3 regions of the Pseudoflavonifractor sp. BSD2780061688st1 E11 genome follow, and region 3 is predicted to be linked to each of the others. Evidence: a T-box and tRNA genes for the amino acid it is inferred to sense, from the RefSeq annotation. Region 3 holds a T-box; the other regions hold tRNA genes.
What was found. The T-box of region 3 lies ahead of leuS (leucine--tRNA ligase). A T-box ahead of a tRNA ligase gene usually reads a tRNA of that ligase, here a tRNA-Leu.
Positions count from the first base shown of each region.

Region 1: it encodes a tRNA-Leu, which carries the amino acid that the T-box ahead of leuS (leucine--tRNA ligase) is inferred to sense. The anticodon was not compared.
Region 2: it encodes a tRNA-Leu, which carries the amino acid that the T-box ahead of leuS (leucine--tRNA ligase) is inferred to sense. The anticodon was not compared.

Region 1 is NZ_SPHM01000002.1:117,021-123,804, forward strand. It holds gene rpoD (RNA polymerase sigma factor RpoD) at 1-702, opposite strand, end outside; gene dnaG (DNA primase) at 739-2,511, opposite strand; gene pap (polyphosphate:AMP phosphotransferase) at 2,629-4,113, opposite strand; tRNA gene FGQ85_RS01495 (tRNA-Leu) at 4,214-4,298, shown strand; tRNA gene FGQ85_RS01500 (tRNA-Leu) at 4,497-4,581, shown strand; gene FGQ85_RS01505 (NAD(P)/FAD-dependent oxidoreductase) at 4,748-5,662, opposite strand; gene rplT (50S ribosomal protein L20) at 5,861-6,217, opposite strand; gene rpmI (50S ribosomal protein L35) at 6,248-6,445, opposite strand; gene infC (translation initiation factor IF-3) at 6,480-6,784, opposite strand, start outside.
Region 2 is NZ_SPHM01000012.1:61,553-68,336, reverse strand. It holds gene FGQ85_RS07435 (ABC transporter permease) at 1-307, opposite strand, end outside; gene FGQ85_RS07430 (GntR family transcriptional regulator) at 333-1,013, opposite strand; gene FGQ85_RS07425 (DUF3791 domain-containing protein) at 1,375-1,584, opposite strand; gene FGQ85_RS07420 (hypothetical protein) at 1,589-1,828, opposite strand; gene FGQ85_RS07415 (DUF3990 domain-containing protein) at 1,825-2,031, opposite strand; tRNA gene FGQ85_RS07410 (tRNA-Leu) at 2,116-2,198, opposite strand; gene FGQ85_RS07405 (diaminopimelate decarboxylase) at 2,259-3,551, opposite strand; gene FGQ85_RS07400 (TrmB family transcriptional regulator) at 3,551-4,264, opposite strand; gene pyk (pyruvate kinase) at 4,366-5,808, opposite strand; gene FGQ85_RS07390 (rhomboid family intramembrane serine protease) at 5,852-6,724, opposite strand.
Region 3 is NZ_SPHM01000006.1:42,970-49,753, reverse strand. It holds gene FGQ85_RS04170 (sugar O-acetyltransferase) at 1-115, opposite strand, end outside; gene leuS (leucine--tRNA ligase) at 367-2,790, opposite strand; T-box leader at 2,913-3,133, opposite strand; gene FGQ85_RS18290 (hypothetical protein) at 3,110-3,262, opposite strand; gene FGQ85_RS04160 (hypothetical protein) at 3,383-3,805, shown strand; gene FGQ85_RS04155 (CvpA family protein) at 3,916-5,595, opposite strand; gene FGQ85_RS04150 (elongation factor G) at 5,735-6,784, opposite strand, start outside.

The DNA of each region.
Region 1 (6,784 bases), on a different contig from region 3:
GAGCTCCTGAAGGAGCTGTCTGGATACCCGGATCAGTTTGTTGATCGTCTCCACCATATGAACAGGAATACGGATCGTTCTCGCCTGGTCCGCAATCGCTCTCGTAATTGCCTGACGGATCCACCAGGTCGCATAGGTACTGAACTTAAATCCCTTCTGGTAATCAAACTTCTCAACCGCCTTGATCAGACCAAGATTACCTTCCTGAATCAGATCCAGAAAGAGCATTCCCCGCCCGACATAGCGCTTTGCAATGCTGACTACAAGACGGAGGTTCGCCTCTGCCAGTCTCTTTTTGGCACTCTCATCGCCTTCCGCCATTCTTTTGGCCAGATCAATCTCTTCTTCTGCACTTAAAAGAGGAACCTTTCCGATTTCTTTCAAGTACATACGCACCGGATCCTCAATGCTGATCCCGTCCGGCACAGACAGATCGATCTTTTCCATATCGACCTCTTCCTCTTCTTCTGCAAGAATCAGATCGTCAATATCTGCGTCCAGGTCATCATCATTTCCAATACGCAGCACATCGATATTCATTGCCTCCAGATACTCATACACCTTTTCCATCTGCTCTGAAGATAATTCCAGATCAGCCAGAAAATCACTGATCTCCTGAATTTCCAGAACTTTCTTTTTCTTTTTTCCAAGTTCGACCAGCTCTTTCAGCTTTTCCTCAAATTTTGCTACGTTTTCTTCCATGCTTTTGTCCATCCTCTCATCGCTTGTTCTATACTTTTATTTTATGGATATCTGCATCTGATACAGTTTCTGCAGATCCTTTTTGGCTTCCATGAGCTTCTGAAGACCTTTGATATCCGTCGGGTCCAGCGCTCTTCCCGCTTCTTCAATACTGTGGTTTTTCACCTTGATCACCGTCTCTTTGAGAGCTTTTTCCTGCTCCTCTTTCGTGGAGAGTTCACGAATCTTTGTATGAAACAGTGATGCGGCCTCCCGATGCTCTTCCTCATCCGTAAAGTGATTCAAAATGCGGGCAGGATTGAGATCTCCCTCTTCATACTGCTCATAAAGCAGTGAGGCAACTTCCTTATACAGGCTTCCGGTGAAATCGTCCGGTGTAATGTAATTCTTCACCTGAGAAAATACTGTCATATCATCAATCATCCAGGTCAGAAGGATCTTCTGGGACTTCAGATTTCCGTCTTCCTTCTCCTTGACAGCCGCAGTCTGCTTCGGCCGTCTGGCCGGTGCTGCCAGCCCCTTCTCTATAGCCGTCTTTGCCACCAGCTTTTTCAGATCCTCGAAGGCTACTTTATATGCTCTGGCAACCGCCTCGGTATAATTATCCCTTTCAATCTGCTCTTCAAATTCTCCAAGTCTTGCCGCTGCCTCTTTCATGAAACCGGTCTTACCTTCCGGGGAATTCATGTCATACTGACGTTCCAGCACCTCCAGACTGTACATAAACCCGTTTCTGGCTTTGCTGATCCGCTCTTCAAAAGCCGCCGCACCCAGATTTTTGATAAACTCGTCCGGATCCTTATACGGATCCATCCGGATCACTTTCGCCGTAATGCCCGCCTCTTTCAGAATCGGCATCGCTCTCAGGGCTGCCTTCGTTCCTGCCTCATCGCTGTCATAAGTCAGATATACTTCCTGAACGTACCGCTTAATTAAAGATGCATGTCCAGGTGTAAATGCAGTCCCGAGGGAGGCAACTGCATTGGTAAATCCTGCCTGATGAAGCGCAATCACATCCATATACCCTTCGCACAGCAGAAAATAAGGCTTTCTGGAACTTCTTGCACGGTTCAGCCCGTAAAGATTTCTGCTTTTATCAAAAATCGGAGTCTCAGGGGAGTTCAGATATTTCGGTTTCCCGTCACCCATGACACGGCCGCCGAATCCAATAACACGGCTGTTTGCGTCCATGATCGGAAACATCACACGATTCCAGAATTTATCATGAATTCCTTGTTTCTCATCGACACTTGCAAGCCCGGACTGCACGATCAGCTCATCCGAATAGCCCTTCAACTTCAGGAATCTGCTCAGATCATCGCTGTATTTATTTGCATATCCGAGCCCGAAGTGCACGATGGTCTCCTCTGTCAATGCTCTGTCGGTCAGATATTGATAGGCCTGCCGCCCTTTTTCCGACTTCAGCTGTGCAAAATAATATTTTGCTGCAAGCTTGTTGATCGCAAGAAGCGTCTCTCTTAAATCTGCTCTTTCTTTTGCCTCTTTGGAATACTGTTCCTTCGGCAGCTCCACTCCCGCTCTGTCCGCAAGATAACGGAGCGCTTCGGTAAATGAATAGTGCTCATATTCCATCAAGAATGTAAACACATTTCCTCCTGCCCCGCAGCCAAAGCAGTAGTACATCTGCTTGTCTCGGCTGACAGAAAAGGACGGGGATTTTTCATTGTGAAACGGACAAAGTCCAAAATAAGAATTTCCTTTTTTCTGCAGTCTTACATAAGAAGAAATCACGTCTATAATATCGTTTTTCATTCTTACTTCTTCTATCACGTCATCTGAATAATACACGTCTTTCCCTTCCTTCTTGCCTGTGTACATTCTCCTACAAATTATATATTCGACAAAAGATGTTGATTTCCTTTTTCTTTTTTTAATTTTTTCAAAAAAGCGATGAAAGACTGTTTTTTATTTCTCTTTTTCTTCAGAAAGCCGCCTGCGGATTGCTTCTACTACCGTCTCAAGCACTTTGATTCTCGCATAGTACTTATCATTTCCTTCTACAATAATCCAGGGTGCAGACGGGGTTGATGTTTTCACGAGCATCTCTTCAACAGCTCTTTCGTAGAGATCCCATTTTTCCCGGTTTCTCCAGTCTTCGTCCGTAATCTTCCACTGTTTCGCCGGATTTGCCTGGCGTTCTTTAAATCTCCGCTCCTGTTCGTCTTTATCGATCTGCATCCAGAATTTCATTACAATCGCGCCGGAATCCGCAAGCTGTTCTTCCATATCATTCATTTCCTTATAGGCACGTTTCCACTCCTGCTTTGTGCAGAATCCTTCAATCCGTTCCACCATCACCCGTCCGTACCAGGTCCGGTCAAAAATGGTAATATGTCCTTTCTTCGGCATCTTAATCCAGAATCTCCACAGGTAATGATGCTTTTTCTCCCAGTCGTTCGGAGCTGCCGTCGGAATCACGACATATCCCCTCGGATCAAGTGCCTGAGTCAGCCTCTTGATGGCACCGCCCTTTCCTCCGGCGTCCCACCCTTCAAATCCGAGGATCATCGGAATTCTTCTGCGGTACAACTCCCCATGAAGTTTTGTCAGTTCTTTCTGAAGCTTTTTCTTTTTCTTCTCATATTCTTCTCTTGTGTAGGACAGGGACAAATCAGCTTTATTCAATACAGACTCTACCGGCTTTTCATCCAGTTCCGATGCTTTTTCTTCTTCCTCCGGCTTCCGTTCCACCGCAGCTTCCAGAGCCTTGATCACCGTCTTGTAAATCTTGACGGCAGCATATCTCTTATCCGTTGCCTCCACGATCGTCCAAGGAGCAAAGTCCGTATCCGTCTTTGCCAGCATCTCTTCGTTCACCTGGAGATATGCATCATATTCCTCGTTTCTGCGCCAGTCATTTCCTGTCACTCTCCATTCACTTTCTCTGGAAGATGTCAGCTTTTCAAACCGCTTTTTCTGCTCCCTTTTACTGATATAAAGGAAAAGTTTAATAATCACCATACCGTCATCAGTCAGTTCTTTTTCAAAATTCTGGATAGTATGGTATGCTTTGGCGACTTCCCCTTTGGACATCTGATTTTCAAACCGCTCCCCAAGCACCTTCCGGTACCAGCTCGTGTCAAAAATAGATATCTTGCCCCGCTCCGGGATCTTCGTCCAGAAACGCTTCATGTAAGGATAGAACTTTTCTTCTTCTGTTTCTTTTTTGACTGCAAACACTTCAAAGCCCCGCGGGTCCAATGCCTGGATCAGCTTGCCGATCTGCACTCCTTTTCCAGACGCATCCAGGCCTTCAAATACTATCATCACCGGAATTTTGGCACTCTGGCAGGCTCTCTGCAGTTCCCCAAGCCTGATCGAAAGTGTCTGAATCTCTTCTTTGTATTCCGGTTTCTTCATTTTTTTCGACAAGTCAATTTTCTCTAACATCGTCCTTCCTCCTCATGCTACAAAATAATTATATTTTTTTGTTGACATTCCCTCTGATCTGTAGTAATATATCTTTCGGACGGTCGAAAGACAGTCACATGCGGAAGTGTCGGAACTGGCAGACGAGCAAGACTAAGGATCTTGTGACTATTGCAGTCGTGTGGGTTCAAGTCCCATCTTCCGCATCTTGAAAGCAGAGTGCTGCAGGTCAGGCTCTGCTTTTTTGATCAGAATGTGTTATTTTCTATTATAGCACGATCTGATGATAAATTGTATCTATTGATTAAAAAATATACATTTTTCAATTATTTTTAATTTTTATATTGACATTTTCTTTTACTTGTAGTAATATAATCTACGGACAGCCGATAAGGCAGTCACATGCGGAAGTGTCGGAACTGGCAGACGAGCAAGACTAAGGATCTTGTGACTATTGCAGTCGTGTGGGTTCAAGTCCCATCTTCCGCATTTTTCATTATTCAGCTGAAATCCTCATTTTATGCAGGATTTCAGCTTTTTCTTTTTTGAATAAAGGAAGGATTTTTAGCTTCTACTCTTTCCGCACTCCAAAACAAAAAAAGCAGAAAGAAATCTTTTTTTCTTTCCGCTTGTCTTTTCGCTTCTTTCTTTATTATTATGACAGGCTTCTGACGTACGCTGCCGCCCAAATCGCAGCAACCGCCCCGTCACTTACTGCTGTGGCCGCCTGTCGTACAAGTTTGACACAGATATCCCCCGCCGCATATACCCCCGGCAGATTCGTCTCCTGTTTTTCGTTGGTTACAAGATACCCGTCTTTTTTCTCCAGTTCCGGATAGAGCGATGTATTCGGCGTTGAACCAGCATAGATATAGACCGCACATCCCGGCGCCTCAATCCACTCCTGCTCTTTCGTATGTTCGTCTTCAATAACAATTCGATCCGCCTGCCCCTCTCCTTCAATCCGGGACAGTCTGCTGTGAAGGCGCACCTCCATATTCGCCGTCCGTTTTACTTTCTCTGTAAATTCCGGAATTGCTCCCAGCGTATCTTCAAAGTGGATAATCGTTACTTTGGAAGCAAATTTCGAAAGAAAAAGCGCTTCTTTCACCGCTCCGTCTGCTCCGCCCACAACAAATGCTTCTCTGCCTTCGTACTTCTTTGCATCTTTTGCCGGATTCAGCCCTGTTCCACGTCCCGCAAATGTATCTTCTCCCGGAATACCAAGCTTTCTTGGCGTCGTTCCTGCTGCAATGATTACCGCCTTCGCTTCGTATGTCGTTCCTTCTGTCACGATCCGTTTTACCGCTCCGGAAAGATCTGCTTCTACTACTTTTTCCATTGCAATTTCGATTCCCGCACGTTCGGCCTGTTCCTTCAGTCTAAGGGAAAAACTCTCACCTGTTTCGTCCGCAAGAATTCCTGCATAATGAGTGACAGTCGACACACTTCCAAGAAGTCCTCCTACCTTTTTCTGTTCTAAGACAATGGTTTTTAACCCTCTGCTTGCGGCATATACCGCACTGCTGATTCCTGCCGGCCCCGCTCCAATGACACAAATATCGTACATTCTATTTCCTCCGCTTCTATTTTCTTTTCAGTGATGATCATAACACAGAGTTTCAATAAAGAAAAATGATATATTCTTATTATTTCATAATTTCAGTTTATTATTCATATCCTGCAAGCCGGATACAGCCAGTCTCGGAACCACATTTTCAGGCATCAAAAAAACAGAGGAGGTTTCCTCTGTTTTTCCAGTTCTATCTTAAGCCTGATTTGCTTTTGCAAGTTCTGCTAATGCTGTAAATCCTTCCGCATCGTTGATTGCCATATCCGCAAGGATCTTTCTGTTGATCTCTACACCTGCAACCTTTAATCCATGCATCATCTTGCTGTAGGATAATCCGTTCATTCTTGCTGCCGCGTTGATACGAGCGATCCAGAGCTGACGCATCTGACGTTTTCTCTGCTTACGTCCTGCGTAGGAGCTTGCAAGAGCTCTCATAACAGACTGTTTTGCAACTCTGTACTGTTTGGAACGTGCTCCTCTGTATCCTTTCGCCAGTTTTAATACTCTATTATGTTTCTTCTTTGCGTTCATTCCGCCTTTAATTCTTGCCATGTCTTACTCCTCCTTCTATTTTTCCAACTCTTATAAGTACGGTAATACTTTCTTCATGTTCTTTACATTTGTAGAATCAGTAATGATAGATTTTCTAAGATTTCTTTTTCTCTTAGTAGATTTCTTTGTTAAGATATGGCTCTTGTAAGCTTTATTTCTCTTTAACTGTCCTGTTGCTGTTTTTTTAAAGCGCTTTGCAGCTGCTCTATTTGTTTTAATTTTTGGCATAATAATGTTCCTCCTTAAATTATAAAATTTATTTTTAACGTTTTTCAGTTAAAACCATGCTCATGCTTCTTCCTTCCAGCTTTGCCGGCTTTTCTACAACCGCAATCTCTTTCAGGTGTTCCGCAAAATCATCCAGAATATGTTTGCTCTGCTGCATATGAGCCATTTCACGTCCACGGAAACGAAGTGTAACTTTTACCTTATTCCCTTTCTGGATAAACTTCCTTGCATTGTTTACTTTCGTGTTCAAGTCATTCGTATCAATATTTGGAGATAATCGAACTTCTTTTACATCTACAGTCTTCTGCTTTTTCTTTGCCTCTTTTTCTTTTCTTGTCT
Region 2 (6,784 bases), on a different contig from region 3:
CTATTTTGGCCGAAGTCCATGTATTTTCCCTGATTACTTCATTCGCCGTTTTTCCGGTGTAAACAATGGATTCTCCGAAATTCCCGGTTGTCAAAAGGTTCTTCATATATGTGAGATACCTTTGAAATACCGGCTTGTCCAGTCCGTACTTTTTCTCAATAATCTCCTGTGCCTGCTCCGGCATCTGTCCGACCTTTGCTGCAATCGGATCTCCAGGTGCCCCCGCTACAAGAAAAAATGTAGCTGTTGCAATCAAAAACAATGTCAGAATTGCATATGCCAGCCGTTTCCCAATAAATTTCAGCATCTTTTTCTCTCCCTTCTTTTTCCCGTCAGCTTTCCTCTGACTGCTTTTTCTTTTGAAGTTCCTGGAATAATACTTCCGGCACAATCATGTAATGCTGCTGGATCTCTTCGCAGATCTGCTCCACTGACTGCATCCGGAACGAATCCAGAATCCTCTGGTGGTTATACTGGATATAATCAAATGGCACCAGTGCTTCCGATCCCATCGTATAGTAAGCTGCCGTGTTCCCGCTTTCCAACGACTTCCATACTTTGTAGAGCTTATCACTGTGAGATGCCATTACCACATAAGAATGAAACTGTTCGTCCAGTTCAATGATCTGATAAAGATCTTTCCTACCGGCCGCCTCGCCAAGTTTTCTGAGATTGTTCTCCATTTTTCTGTCCAGTTCTTCCGTCAGTTTTCCGGAGCACATTTTAACCGCAAGTTCTTCTAACGTCGAACGAATCAGATAGGCTTCCTGCATTTCTGCATAAGTCATTGTTCTTACAATACATCCCTTATGAGATTCGTATTTAAGCAGCCCTTCCTCTTCAAGCTGTCTTAATGCTTCCCGGACCGGCCCTCTGCTTGTCTGAAACTCCTCAGAAATCTGGGCTTCAATCATCCTTTCTCCCGGTTTGATTTCTTCATTTAAAATTTTCTTTCGCAAAACTTCCGCAACCTGTTCCCTCAGTGTTTTTCGTGATATTGATGCTTTGGCCATAGTCGTCTCCTTTTTCACTTTACTTTGCGAAATTATTGAGTTTATTATACCCCTCCCCCTTGTATAAAGTCAATTGTTGACAATCGACTTTATACAAAAATAACCGCCAAAATTTCATTTTATTTTTTATGCATTTTGTCTATTACAGGTATTAATTTTTTCTATTTTTGTATGTTTTGCTTATTTTACGTGGATTTGAGATAGATAAAAAAAGACCAAAATTCGACAGAATGGAGATTTCTTTATTCAAATGTGATTTTAACGACAAATTTCCTTATCAAATAAAAAAGAGCCGTTCATCATCCAACGATACGACCGCATTGTTGGAGCAACAGCTCTGATCTTTCATGTTTCCAAATATTTAATTCTCTTTTTTCATTTCGGCAATATAATCATCAATATCCTTTATGATATACTGCTCTCCCATTGTATGGAGAGACTCAAAATACTTCATAATATACTCATCCACTTTGCAGCTTTCGAACAGATCTGCAACTTTAGAACCAGAGAGCCCTTTAAAATGACGATATCTCTCCATGCAATAAATCAAAAAACCGGCTTCTTTGCTCATCTTCTTATGCCTCCTCCGGATAATCATAGGATCCTGTTAAAAGTTCATCCTGGTACATCGTATAAAATGTCAGGGGGCTGTAATGCCATAGTTTCGATTGTTCATCAGAAAGTTCCTTGTATAATTTCGATCGATAAAAACATGAAATTGCCGATTTTTCATCTATATTACTATTTTTTACAATTTGATCGATAATAGGCGGTATAATAATAGCCAACATTGCGCTGAACTGATCCTGATTCATACAAACTCCCTTGTTTCGAAATGAAGATATTGCAATGAATGTTCCGTTGCAAATACCATCTGATTGAATAATTTGCGAATTTTTAGTGCCTCCAGTGTTTTTTCCTTACTTAGCACCCCTGTCATATAGAGAGTGATCGTACGGTATACATCATCATTTGCCACTGCCCCCAAAAAAGAATCTACCTCTTGCTGCCCTTTCAAATTTCCAATTATTCAAAAACAGCGGGAACCCCTTTTCCCTGTGGTTTTCCCGCTCTTTTCGTATCTCTTTATTTGATAAAGTACTGCCGGCGGCGGGACTTGAACCCGCACATGGTTGCCCATAACAGATTTTGAGTCTGCCTCGTCTGCCATTCCGACACGCCGGCTTTTCCCGGCTGATTAAGCCGAGAATTATTATATCACAGCAACTCTTTGTTTGCAAGGAATTATTTCCAGATTTTTTCTGATTCCGCGATCAGTTCTTTTCCGATCTCAAAGCAGTCGAAGGTTGCAAAGTAGTCTGCCGGAGTCTCGGCGCGGCGGATCAGCTGTGCTGTTCCATCTTCTTTCAAAAGGACTTCTGCGGATTTGAGTTTTCCGTTGTAATTGTAGCCCATGGAAAATCCGTGTGCTCCGGTATCGTGGATCACGAGCACATCTCCCATATCGATCTTCGGAAGCATCCTGTCGATCGCGAATTTATCGTTATTCTCGCAGAGAGATCCGGTGACATCGTATTTATGATCACACGGCTCGTTTTCTTTTCCCATTACTGTAATATGATGGTATGCACCATACATGGCCGGGCGCATCAGATTGACCGCGCAGGCATCCACGCCGATATATTCTTTATGCGTATGTTTTTCATGGATCGCTTTTGTCACAAGACATCCGTACGGTCCCATCATAAATCTTCCAAGTTCCGTGTAGATTGCCACATCCCCCATTTCTGCCGGAACGAGCACTTTTTCGTATACTTTTCGTACGCCTTCTCCGATGACGCGGATATCATTCGGCTCCTGGTCCGGACGGTATGGAATTCCGATTCCGCCGGAAAGATTGATAAATTTGATATGAACACCGGTCTCTTCTTTCAGCTTGACCGCTGTTTTGAAAAGCACTTCGGCAAGCATCGGGTAGTACTCATTCGTCACCGTGTTGCTTGCGAGAAATGCGTGGATTCCGAATTCTTTTGCTCCTTTTGACTTCAGGATTTTAAATGCTTCTGTGATCTGTTCTGTTGTCATGCCGTATTTGGCATCTCCCGGGTTGTCCATGATGTCATTGGTAATCTGAAAAACTCCACCCGGATTGTAACGGCAGCTGATCGTCTCCGGAATGTGTCCGATCGCTTCTTCAAGGAAATCAATATGCGTGATATCATCCAGATTGATGATGGCCCCGAGACGGTCGGCAAGCTGAAAGTCCTCTGCCGGAGTATCATTGGATGAAAACATGATGTCCTCTCCTTTCATTCCCATTGCCCCGGATAACATCAACTCCGTAAAAGAGGAACAGTCACAGCCGCAGCCATACTCCTTTAAAATCTGAATCAGGAACGGATTCGGCGTCGCCTTTACTGCAAAATATTCTTTATATCCCGGATTCCATGCAAAGGCCTCCTTTAAAGCTCTTGCGTTCTCCCGAATCCCCTTTTCATCGTACAGGTGAAACGGGGTCGGAAATTCCTGAATAATTTCATCCAGTTTTTCTTTGGAAACAAATGGTTTCTTTTCCATCAGTTCTTTTCTCCTTTCGTAAGTTCAATCACTTTTATCTCATTTGCCATCGCCTCTTTGAAAATCTCAACGAAATTGCGCTGGCTTGTATACAGACAGGTGTTTCCGGACCGCTCTCCATATTCTCCGCTCAGGACAAAGGAGGAATCCACAATCATTCCCACCTGCCCTTTTTTGTCCCCGGCACGGTAAATGGTCCCTGGTTCTTGTAACTCTTCCCAGTCTGTGATGATGACGACTTTCTTTCCTGCATCGGAAAGAGTCTGCAGATCCGGAAGCACTACTTTCAGGAAAGACTGTCCGGCTGAAATATAAACTCTTTCTTCTGCTTTTTTCAGAAGACCTCTTGCCTTTGACTCCACTGCCTCCTGCCCGGAAATAGTGATGTAGCCTTCCTCTTCTTTTTTCTGAACAGGCGCATGGAGAAGCAGCCAGTCCTCCTCATTTTTCAGCTGGTCAATCTTTTCTTCACAGAACTCCTGAACCGGCACTGCAAGATATTTTCTGCCTGTCTCATTTTCTTCCAGATAAGCTGCTCCTTTCTCGCACAGAGAAGCCAGCGAGGCATAGACATTCGAACGGGAAATTCCCGTCAGTTTTGCCGCCTCATATCCGGTCAGCTTTCCATTCTCAAGAAGGCTCTCATAAAGGGAAGCCTCCTGTCTCGTTAAATCAAATTTCATTAAATGCTCTTTAAACTGTTCTGTACCCATATTTTCTCCTTAGTAGCTCTTTATGGTACTACTATAGCACATTTTCCCGGAAAGTCAAGAAAAATCAGGACAGACAATTCTGTCCGCCCTGACTGCATTTTTTATTCAATTACCGCAATTCTCATCATATTGCTTCCGCTGTTCCCCGCATAAGAATAAGATCCCATCGGCGCAGGAAGCCCTGCCGTCAATACAACGATATCCCCCGGTTCCACGTACTGTTTCGCTTTTACCATCTCAAGCGCGTTTTCACAGACATCTTCCATAGACTTCAGCGGAATAGATTTCAGCGGACGTACGCCCCAGTAAATCTGCATTCTGCGGAGTGTCGCCTCATCCGGACTGACACCGATGACATCTGCTCTCGGTTTGAATTTGGATACCACCTTCGCGGTTGCTCCGGACATGGTCGGCGCGACAATACATTTTGCATCCAGGTTGTCTGCTGTTGCTACAGTGGAAAATCCGATAGCACTGGAGATGCTCTGTCTTCTGTGCTGCTGTGCTTTTTTCAGAAGCACATCATAGTCCAGATGGCTCTCCGTATTTTCTACGATCTGCACCATCATCTTGAGTGCCTCTACCGGGTATTTACCCTGTGCTGTCTCCCCGGAAAGCATGACAGCATCGGTTCCGTCATATACCGCATTTGCCACGTCGGTTACCTCTGCACGTGTCGGGCGAGGATTCCGGATCATGGAGTCAAGCATCTGTGTCGCTGTAATAACCGGTTTGAAGTTGTCATTACATTTCTTAATAATTTCCTTCTGGATATACGGAACTTCCTGTGCCGGAATTTCCACACCCATATCACCTCTTGCAACCATGACACCGTCCGCGCAGCGGATAATTTCATCGATATTGCGGATTCCTTCCGCATTTTCAATTTTTGCTATGATCGGAATATAAGGGGCGTTACATTCTCTTAACCAGCTTCGGATTTCGATAATGCACTCTGCGTTTCTTACAAAGGAAGCTGCGATAAAATCGATGCCCTGGCTGACGCCGAATTTAATGTCCTCTCTGTCTTTCTCTGTAATAGCCGGAAGACGTACCGGTACATTCGGTACATTGATCCCCTTCTTCTCCCCGAGTTCTCCTCCGTTGATTACCTTACAGATAATATCGTTTTCTGTAATTCTGACAACTTCCAACTCTATAAGTCCATCATCAATCAGGATTTTCCGTCCAGGCATTACATCTTCGGTCAGCCCGTTGTAAGTGATGGAAACTTTGTGTTCATCTCCGACAATGTCCTCGGAAGTCAATGTGAATTCAGCCCCCTCCTGTAATATCACTTTCTTTCCGTCTTTCAGGACACCTGTACGAATCTCCGGTCCTTTTGTATCCAGAAGAATTGCAACCGGCAGTTTCTCCTCTTCCCGGATCTTCTTGAGCATATCCATACGGAACTTATGCTCTTCATAGTCACCATGTGAAAAATTGAATCTCGCAATATTCATCCCGTTTTTCACAAGATTTCTCATCAGATTCTCATCATTTGCATTTGGTCCCATTGTGCATACAATCTTCGTCTTCTTCATTTTCTTCCATTCCTTTCTGGTCGTAACCTCTTGATGTGCCTTTCTATTTTACATGTTCATGTGTAAACAGATGATCCTGACAGTATTCATAGTTTCCATTACATTTTGAGCAGTAGCGGAATTCCAGTTCCGGATGGTCCAGCTCCGTCCGTCCGCAGACTGCACACCGGTGCTTCGGCACTCTGCCGTCAGGCTGCGCGGAATAATGATTCTGCGGCCTTGCTTTCATCTGTTTTTTGAATTCTCTTCTGCGCTTCTGCTGCTTTGGAGAAAATTGTGCGTAGTTTCTCGTTGAAACATAAAAAATCACAAAATTCAGAATCGAAATTGCCGCCGCAAAAGCACTTGCCCGGTAGCTGGTGTATGTTCCGCCGTATGACGGAAGAAAACCCTGAATGATCGTCCAGATGAAAAATGCCCCGTCGATCCATGCCAGCCATTTTGCCTTGACAGGCAGAATATAAAACAGAAGGAACTCCATGTCCGGATATACCGCTGCAAAAGCAAAGAACAGGGAAAGGTTCAGATAGGACGTACCCAGCATGTAGACCTGACCTGTAACCAGATAGATCAAAAGGGCGGCAATCACGTGGAACAGCACACCGGTAAAAAAATAAAGGTTGAACCGGAATGATCCCCACGTTTGCTCCAGCGTTCTTCCAATCATATAATAAAAATAAAGAGCAATGATCAGAAAGATCAGGTTGTTTGACGGCGGCTGAATCAAAAATGTAACGATTCTCCAAATTTGTCCGTGCAGAATTTCAGCTGCGTTCAATGACAGATACTGGATATAAAAATACGGATTGATGTAGTCCAGCACAAATCCGATTCCATACAGAATAATAATAAAATACATCAGATTCGGAATCGCATATCTGCCGAATTTACGCTCTAAACGTGAAATCCAATTCATCTTTTTTCTCCTTTCATACTCGTTTTTCATTGTATCCTCTCCCTGTTTTTTTGTCAATCG
Region 3 (6,784 bases):
CGTCCATCATATTATATTTCTGACATGCAGCATGAGCTTTGTGCTTGATATCCTTCAGCTCCTGTTTTCTTGGATCAAACATTTTCCCCGCAAAAATTTTCTCTTCCTCTTTCATATACCTTCCTCATTTCTGTTTTACTAATTCTTATATTAGCAGAAAGTCCTCCAAACTTCTACAATATTACATCCGCTGATTTTCTCTCCTACAATTCCTGTCTTTGATGTAAGATTCCTTAACCGCTTCTCTCGTCTCCCGGTCTCAACGTTTTAAATGGCCGGTAAAGAATTTCGGCATTTTCTCTCATATTCCGTCAAGCGAGAGAAGAGCCAGGCCCCTGTCTGCAAGGGTTCCTGGCTCTTTCCTGCTTATTTCATTACAATATTGATGATTCTTCCCGGTACATAGATTTCTTTTACGATATTTCCGGTCAGTTTTTCTTTAATTGCTTCCTTGCCGGCAGCAATCGCTTCGTCTTTGCCTGCTTCTGCGGAGATTGTTACAACAGCTCTTGTCTTGCCGTTGATCTGTACAGCCACTTCGATTTCATCGTCTTTCATAGCTTCTTCATCGTAGGTCGGCCATCCCGCATGGAATACGCTTCCTTCGTGTCCCAGCTGCTCCCAGAGTTCTTCACCCATGTGCGGTGCGAACGGTGCAAGCAGTACTGCGATCGTGGAAAGTGTCTCTTTATCAATTCCGCCTTCTTTCTTGGCAAGATCGATAAACTTGTTGTTGTATTCCATGAATCCGGAAATTACCGTATTCAGGCTGAAGCTTTCCAGACGTGTTGTAATATCGTATACCATCTTGTTTCGGAGTTTGATCATTTCCTTGGATGGTGTTACGTCTTTGTCTTTGTTGTCCATTACAAGATTCCAGAGCTTGTTCAGGAAACGGTATACCCCGTCGATTCCTCTGTCATCCCACTCCGCATCCAGTTCCGGCGGTCCAACGAAGAGTTCATACATTCTCAGAGAGTCGCATCCGTAATCTCTTACAAGATCGTCCGGAGATACGACATTTCCTTTGGACTTACTCATCTTGATTCCGTTCTTTCCGGTAATCATACCCTGATTGAAGAGCTTGATAAACGGCTCATCAAAATCGATCACGCCGATATCGCACAGGAACTTCGTGTAGAAACGGGAATACAGAAGGTGAAGTACCGCATGTTCCACACCTCCGATATACATATCAACCGGAAGCATCGCGTCCGCTTTTTCTCTGGAAACCAGTTCTTTATCATTATGCGGATCTACGTAACGCAGGAAATACCAGGAGGAACCTGCCCACTGAGGCATGGTGTTGGTCTCTCTCTTGGCCGGCTTTCCACAGACCGGACAGGTTGTGTTAACCCAGGAATCAATCGCAGCAAGCGGAGATTCTCCTGTTCCTGTCGGCTCGTAGGACTCTACATCCGGCAGCGTCAGTGGAAGCTGATCCTCCGGCACCGGTACAGCGCCGCAGTCCGGGCAGTGTACAATCGGGATCGGTTCTCCCCAGTATCTCTGGCGGGAGAATACCCAGTCACGCAGTTTGTAGTTGACGGTCTTTCTTCCGATACCGCGCTCTTCGATCATCACCGGAGCTTCCTTTTTCAGAACAGCGGATTCCATGCCGTTCCATTCTCCGGAATTGATCATGGTTCCGGATGCCTCTGTGTAGGCTTCTGTCATATTTTCAATTTCTTTTCCGTCTTTGGCGATAACCTGAATGATCGGAATGTTGAATTTTGTTGCAAATGCAAAGTCACGGTCATCATGTGCCGGTACGCACATGATTGCTCCGGTACCGTAGTCAGCCAGTACATAATCAGACAGCCAGATCGGCACCTTTGCTCCGTTGATCGGATTGACCGCGTAGCTTCCTGTGAAAACTCCGGTTTTTTCCTTATCCTGAAGGCGGTCAACATTAGACTTCATGGAAGCGTCGTAGATATATTTCTCCACTGCTTCTCTTGTCTCATCGGTTGCAAGTTCTTTTGCAAGAGCATGCTCCGGAGCCAGTACCATAAAGGTTGCGCCGTAAAGTGTATCCGGTCTTGTTGTGTAGACAGTGATCTTTTCATCTCTTCCATCCACCGGGAACTCTACCTCGGCACCGTAGGATTTACCGATCCAGTCTGTCTGCATCTTCTTAACCTTCTCCGGCCAGTCCAGTTTGTCCAGGTCGTTCAGAAGTCTCTCTGCATATTTGGTAATCTTGAGCATCCACTGACGGAGGTTCTTCTTTGTTACTTCCGTACCGCAGCGCTCACATTTTCCATTGACAACTTCCTCGTTTGCAAGTCCGGTCTTACAGGACGGGCACCAGTTGATCGGGAACTCCTTCTCGTAAGCAAGGCCGGCCTTAAACATCTTTACAAAAATCCACTGGGTCCATTTGTAGAAGTTCGGGTCTGTCGTGTTGACCTCTCTGTCCCAGTCGTAAAGAGCCGCGATCTCATTGATCTGTCTCTTGATATTCTTTACATTTTCCGCTGTGGACTTTGCCGGATGAACGCCCATTTTGATCGCGTAGTTTTCTGCCGGAAGTCCGAATGCATCCCATCCCATCGGATGAATGATATAGTATCCCTGAAGCAGTTTGTAACGGCTCCATACATCGGAGATGACATATCCTCTCCAGTGTCCGACATGCAGACCGTTTCCTGACGGATACGGGAACATATCGAGGCAGTAATATTTCTCATGTTTTCCTCTCTCATCTTCCTGTACATTCACCGGATGCTCTTCCCAGTGTGCACGCCACTTTTTCTCGATTGCCTTGTGATTATAAGGTGTCGGCATCTTTGATTTCCTCCTCACATAATATAGTAACCATTTTATGCTTTCTTTTATACCCGCAAAAGCTTCCTGATAAATCCATTGGATTATCTATAGAATAAAAAAACTTCCGTCTCTGAACATATCCAAGAGACGAAAGCCATGAAAGCCCACGCGGTACCACTCTTCTTCGCCCGTCCGCAGACCGGCGCACTCTCATCTGTAACGGGAATACCCGCTTCCGGCTACTAGAGTTCACCAGAAGAACTCCGAGGCGAGTTGGGAGTGTCTGTCCTGCTGCCTCGCACCATACGGCAGCTCTCTGAAAAAACATCGGCTCTTACTATTCCTCATCTGACGTTTTTCTCTGTACTTTTTTATACCTGTTCATTTTACTCATATCATCTCCCTTTGTCAAGATTTCCACCTTTTTTCCTATAATTTTTCCATATTTGATTTTTTCTGGATTTATTGGAATGTTTTTCGTTATTTTCATTCTTTTCGAGTTTCTTTTGTGGAATTTGACAAAAAAGGATTGTTTAAAATCCCTGATAGGTGTATAATAATCACAAGTCATTTCAGTACGAAAAATATATAGCTAAAGGAGATAATGCATATGGTTAATTTATTGACAGGCCCGAAAGGGAGCGGAAAAACACAGCAGATGATTGAACTTGCCAACAAAGCGGCAAAGGAGTCCGACGGACACGTATTCTTTATCAAAAAAAGCCACCGCGATACATACAGCTTATCTTTTGATATCCGTGCGATCTGCATGGATGACTATGAAGCGATCGACAATATTGATGCCTATCTTGGATTTATTTATGGCATGACAAGTGCAGATCACGATATTAAGGCGATTTTTATCGACGCTATTTTGAAACATGCACATATCTCTCTTGATGATATCCCGGAATTTGTTGAAAAGCTGAAGAAAATTTCAAAAGAGTGTGATCTTGATTTTTATGTAAGCATCAGTGCAGGAAAAGATGATCTCCATCTTGTAGACGCTGAGGGCTGTACTTATCTGAACTGATAATGCCGGCTGACGAACTGCTGCCACAAAGAGTCCTTACCTGATCAGACAGCAGTTCGTTTTTTAAAACAAGGAGACGGTCGATATCCCGTCTCCTTGTTTTATTGCTTTTATTCTTCCTGCAAAGCAGTCCCGATATTATTGTCTGTTTCTTCGGTCTCCTCTTCAATCGGATTCTTTTCTTCACCGTTGAGGGAAAGTACCACATTGGTCTTTTCACCCTCCCGGTATTCCATCGTCACTTCCTGTCCAACATCATATTTGATGATATCAATAAAATCAACGACCGAAACATCAAAGATCTCATCCGAACCTTCTACCATCACGTAGAAGTGGGAATCTCCTTCCACAACGCCCTGAGCGATTCTGGTAATCGTACCGGTAATGGTTTTTGTTTCTTTTGCTGCGGCACTGTCATCTGTCTCGATCCCGTTCTCCCTCATCAGTTCAAGATAGTTTTCCTCGCACTTGCTGACGGTGTCCCCGATCGCCACGACCTGATATTTCTGAACATTGACCATGGCATATTTTTTCACAAGGCCCGCGTCATCTTTGAGCGCGATGAAGTATGTCGGCTCACCGGAAATATTCAAAAGCAGCGGAAATGTCGCCGTATAATGGAGATTCTGTACCTGGCCTTCCGCCGAGGACATGGCAGAATTCTCCGTCGCTCCTTCCACTTCATAGAACTTCGTCTCCATCGTCCTTTGATTCATCAGGACAAATCCAACGTTGGACTGGTCTTCATTGACCGATGTCACTCCGGTATATACCCAGACATCGTCATCAATGGCCAGATAGTTATATCCGTCTGTTGTCTTCAGGCAGTCTTTCTGGCTCAGAATACTGTTAAAGAATCCATGTTTGAGCGTTCCGTAATAGTCGTAGAGCTGGATCAGAAGATCCGGATCATAAGCGTGGTCAATCCACTCCGGCACTTCATCGATGGCATAGTCTGTCGTCTCTCCGGTAATCGCGTTGCAAAGCACAACCCGTCCTACCGTCTCGCCTCCAAACAACCCGATATTGAATTTCTTCACCGGAGCAACCCAGTACGGCACACCTTCATCATCAATCTCAAAACTCAGTTCTCCGAAAATATAGGTCGGATACCGGAAACGGAGATGTCTGTGGATATTCCGGTTAAAATATTCGCTGGTGGAATATTTCATTCCTTCATCGAGCATAACGAGTTCTGTAGACTGTGTTGTCATATCGATCCGGATATAGGCCGGAATTCCTTCAGACTGATTCGTAAACCACTTGATTACATTCGCATAGCGAAGCGGCGATACCCGGACCGGCTTGTCCTGATAGTTGATCTGGCTGTAGAGCTCATCCACTTCAAACTGGGACACCATGTCCACCATGCTTCCCATCTTTCTGTTTCCAAGAAGGGTTGCAGACTCCCGGTCCAGAAGCGGAATCTGGTCAAAGGAAAGTTCCTTGATATCTGTCTGAAAATCCCCTTCCTCCACAGTCAGGAGCTTCTGATACTTTTTCGCGTTGATGATCGGTGAAGAAAGGAGTGTTCCTCCAAGATAAATAACACCGATCAGCACGAAAAGACCGATCAGACCTTTTGCGATCCCGGACTGTTTGATCTCCTCTTTTCGGAACAGTTTTTTCTTTCCAATGTAGATAACCGCAAGAGCCGCAATCACCACAAGCAGGAAAGTCCAGAATCCCGCAGCATGGATATTGATAGCCGGAAGCTTCACATAGTAATAAATACCGGCAAGCAGAATCAGGCCAATTACAGTCAGAACTTTCATTTTTGTCTTTTTCATAGCTTCTCCTCTTCTTTATTTCATTGACTGGTTATGGTAAGCAATTATAACACTCTTTTCTTACGAAAACAAGGGTCCGGCCATACGCTCTTTCCCGCATAGCCGGACCCTCTCTTATGTACGTTCTTTCAAGGTACGATTATTCTTCTGCTGCTCTGTTTGCAATCTCTTTTTCCTGAACGTCGGACGGAGCCTGCTCATATCTTGCAAACTGATATTCATAAGTACCGCGTCCTCCTGTCATGGAACGGAGGTTCGTGCAGTATCCGTAAAGCTCCATCATCGGAACATCGGCTTCAATTGCCTGTTTTCCTCCGTTGACCGGATTCATGCCAAGCACACGGCCGCGGCGCTTGTTCAGATCACCCATAACGTCACCGGTATATTCATCCGGAACTGTTACCTTCAGGGATGCGATTGGTTCAAGAAGTACCGGAGATGCTTCCATGATTCCTTTCTTGAATGCCTGGATCGTTGCGGTCTTAAATGCCATTTCAGAAGAGTCTACCGGATGATAGGAACCATCGTACAGCGTTGCTTTCACTCCGACTACCGGATATCCGGCAAGAGGTCCTTTCTGTACAGCTTCCTGGAGACCTTTTTCCACAGCCGGGAAGTAGTTCTTCGGAACCGCTCCTCCTACGACTTTTTCTTCAAATACGAATGGCTCTTCCAGATCACCGGACGGCTCGAATGTCATCTTGACATGACCATACTGTCCGTGTCCTCCTGACTGTTTCTTATATTTGGAATCAATATCGGATTTCTTCCGGATCGTCTCGCGGAATGCTACCTTTGGTTTCTCAAGAGTAATCTCTACTTTATATCTGGAGGCGAGTTTGCTTGCAATAATTTCCAGATGCTGGTCTCCCATGCCGTACAGAAGAATCTGTCTGTTTTCTGTATCATTGACAACCTTCATCGTCACATCTTCTGCCATCATTCTGGAAAGTGCCTGGGATACCTTATCTTCATCTCCCTTGGTCTTGGTCGTATATTTCATGTAGGTATAAGGCTGGGAATACTCGGTTTTTGCGTATGCAATCTGTGTGTTCTTTGTAGAAAGTGTATCTCCTGTCTTCGTAGTGGTCAGTTTTGCAATGGCCCCAATATCTCCTGCAAACAGCTCTGATACTTCAATCGGCTTATTTCCAAGCATCGTGTAAATCTTGCCCGGCTTTGCCTCTGC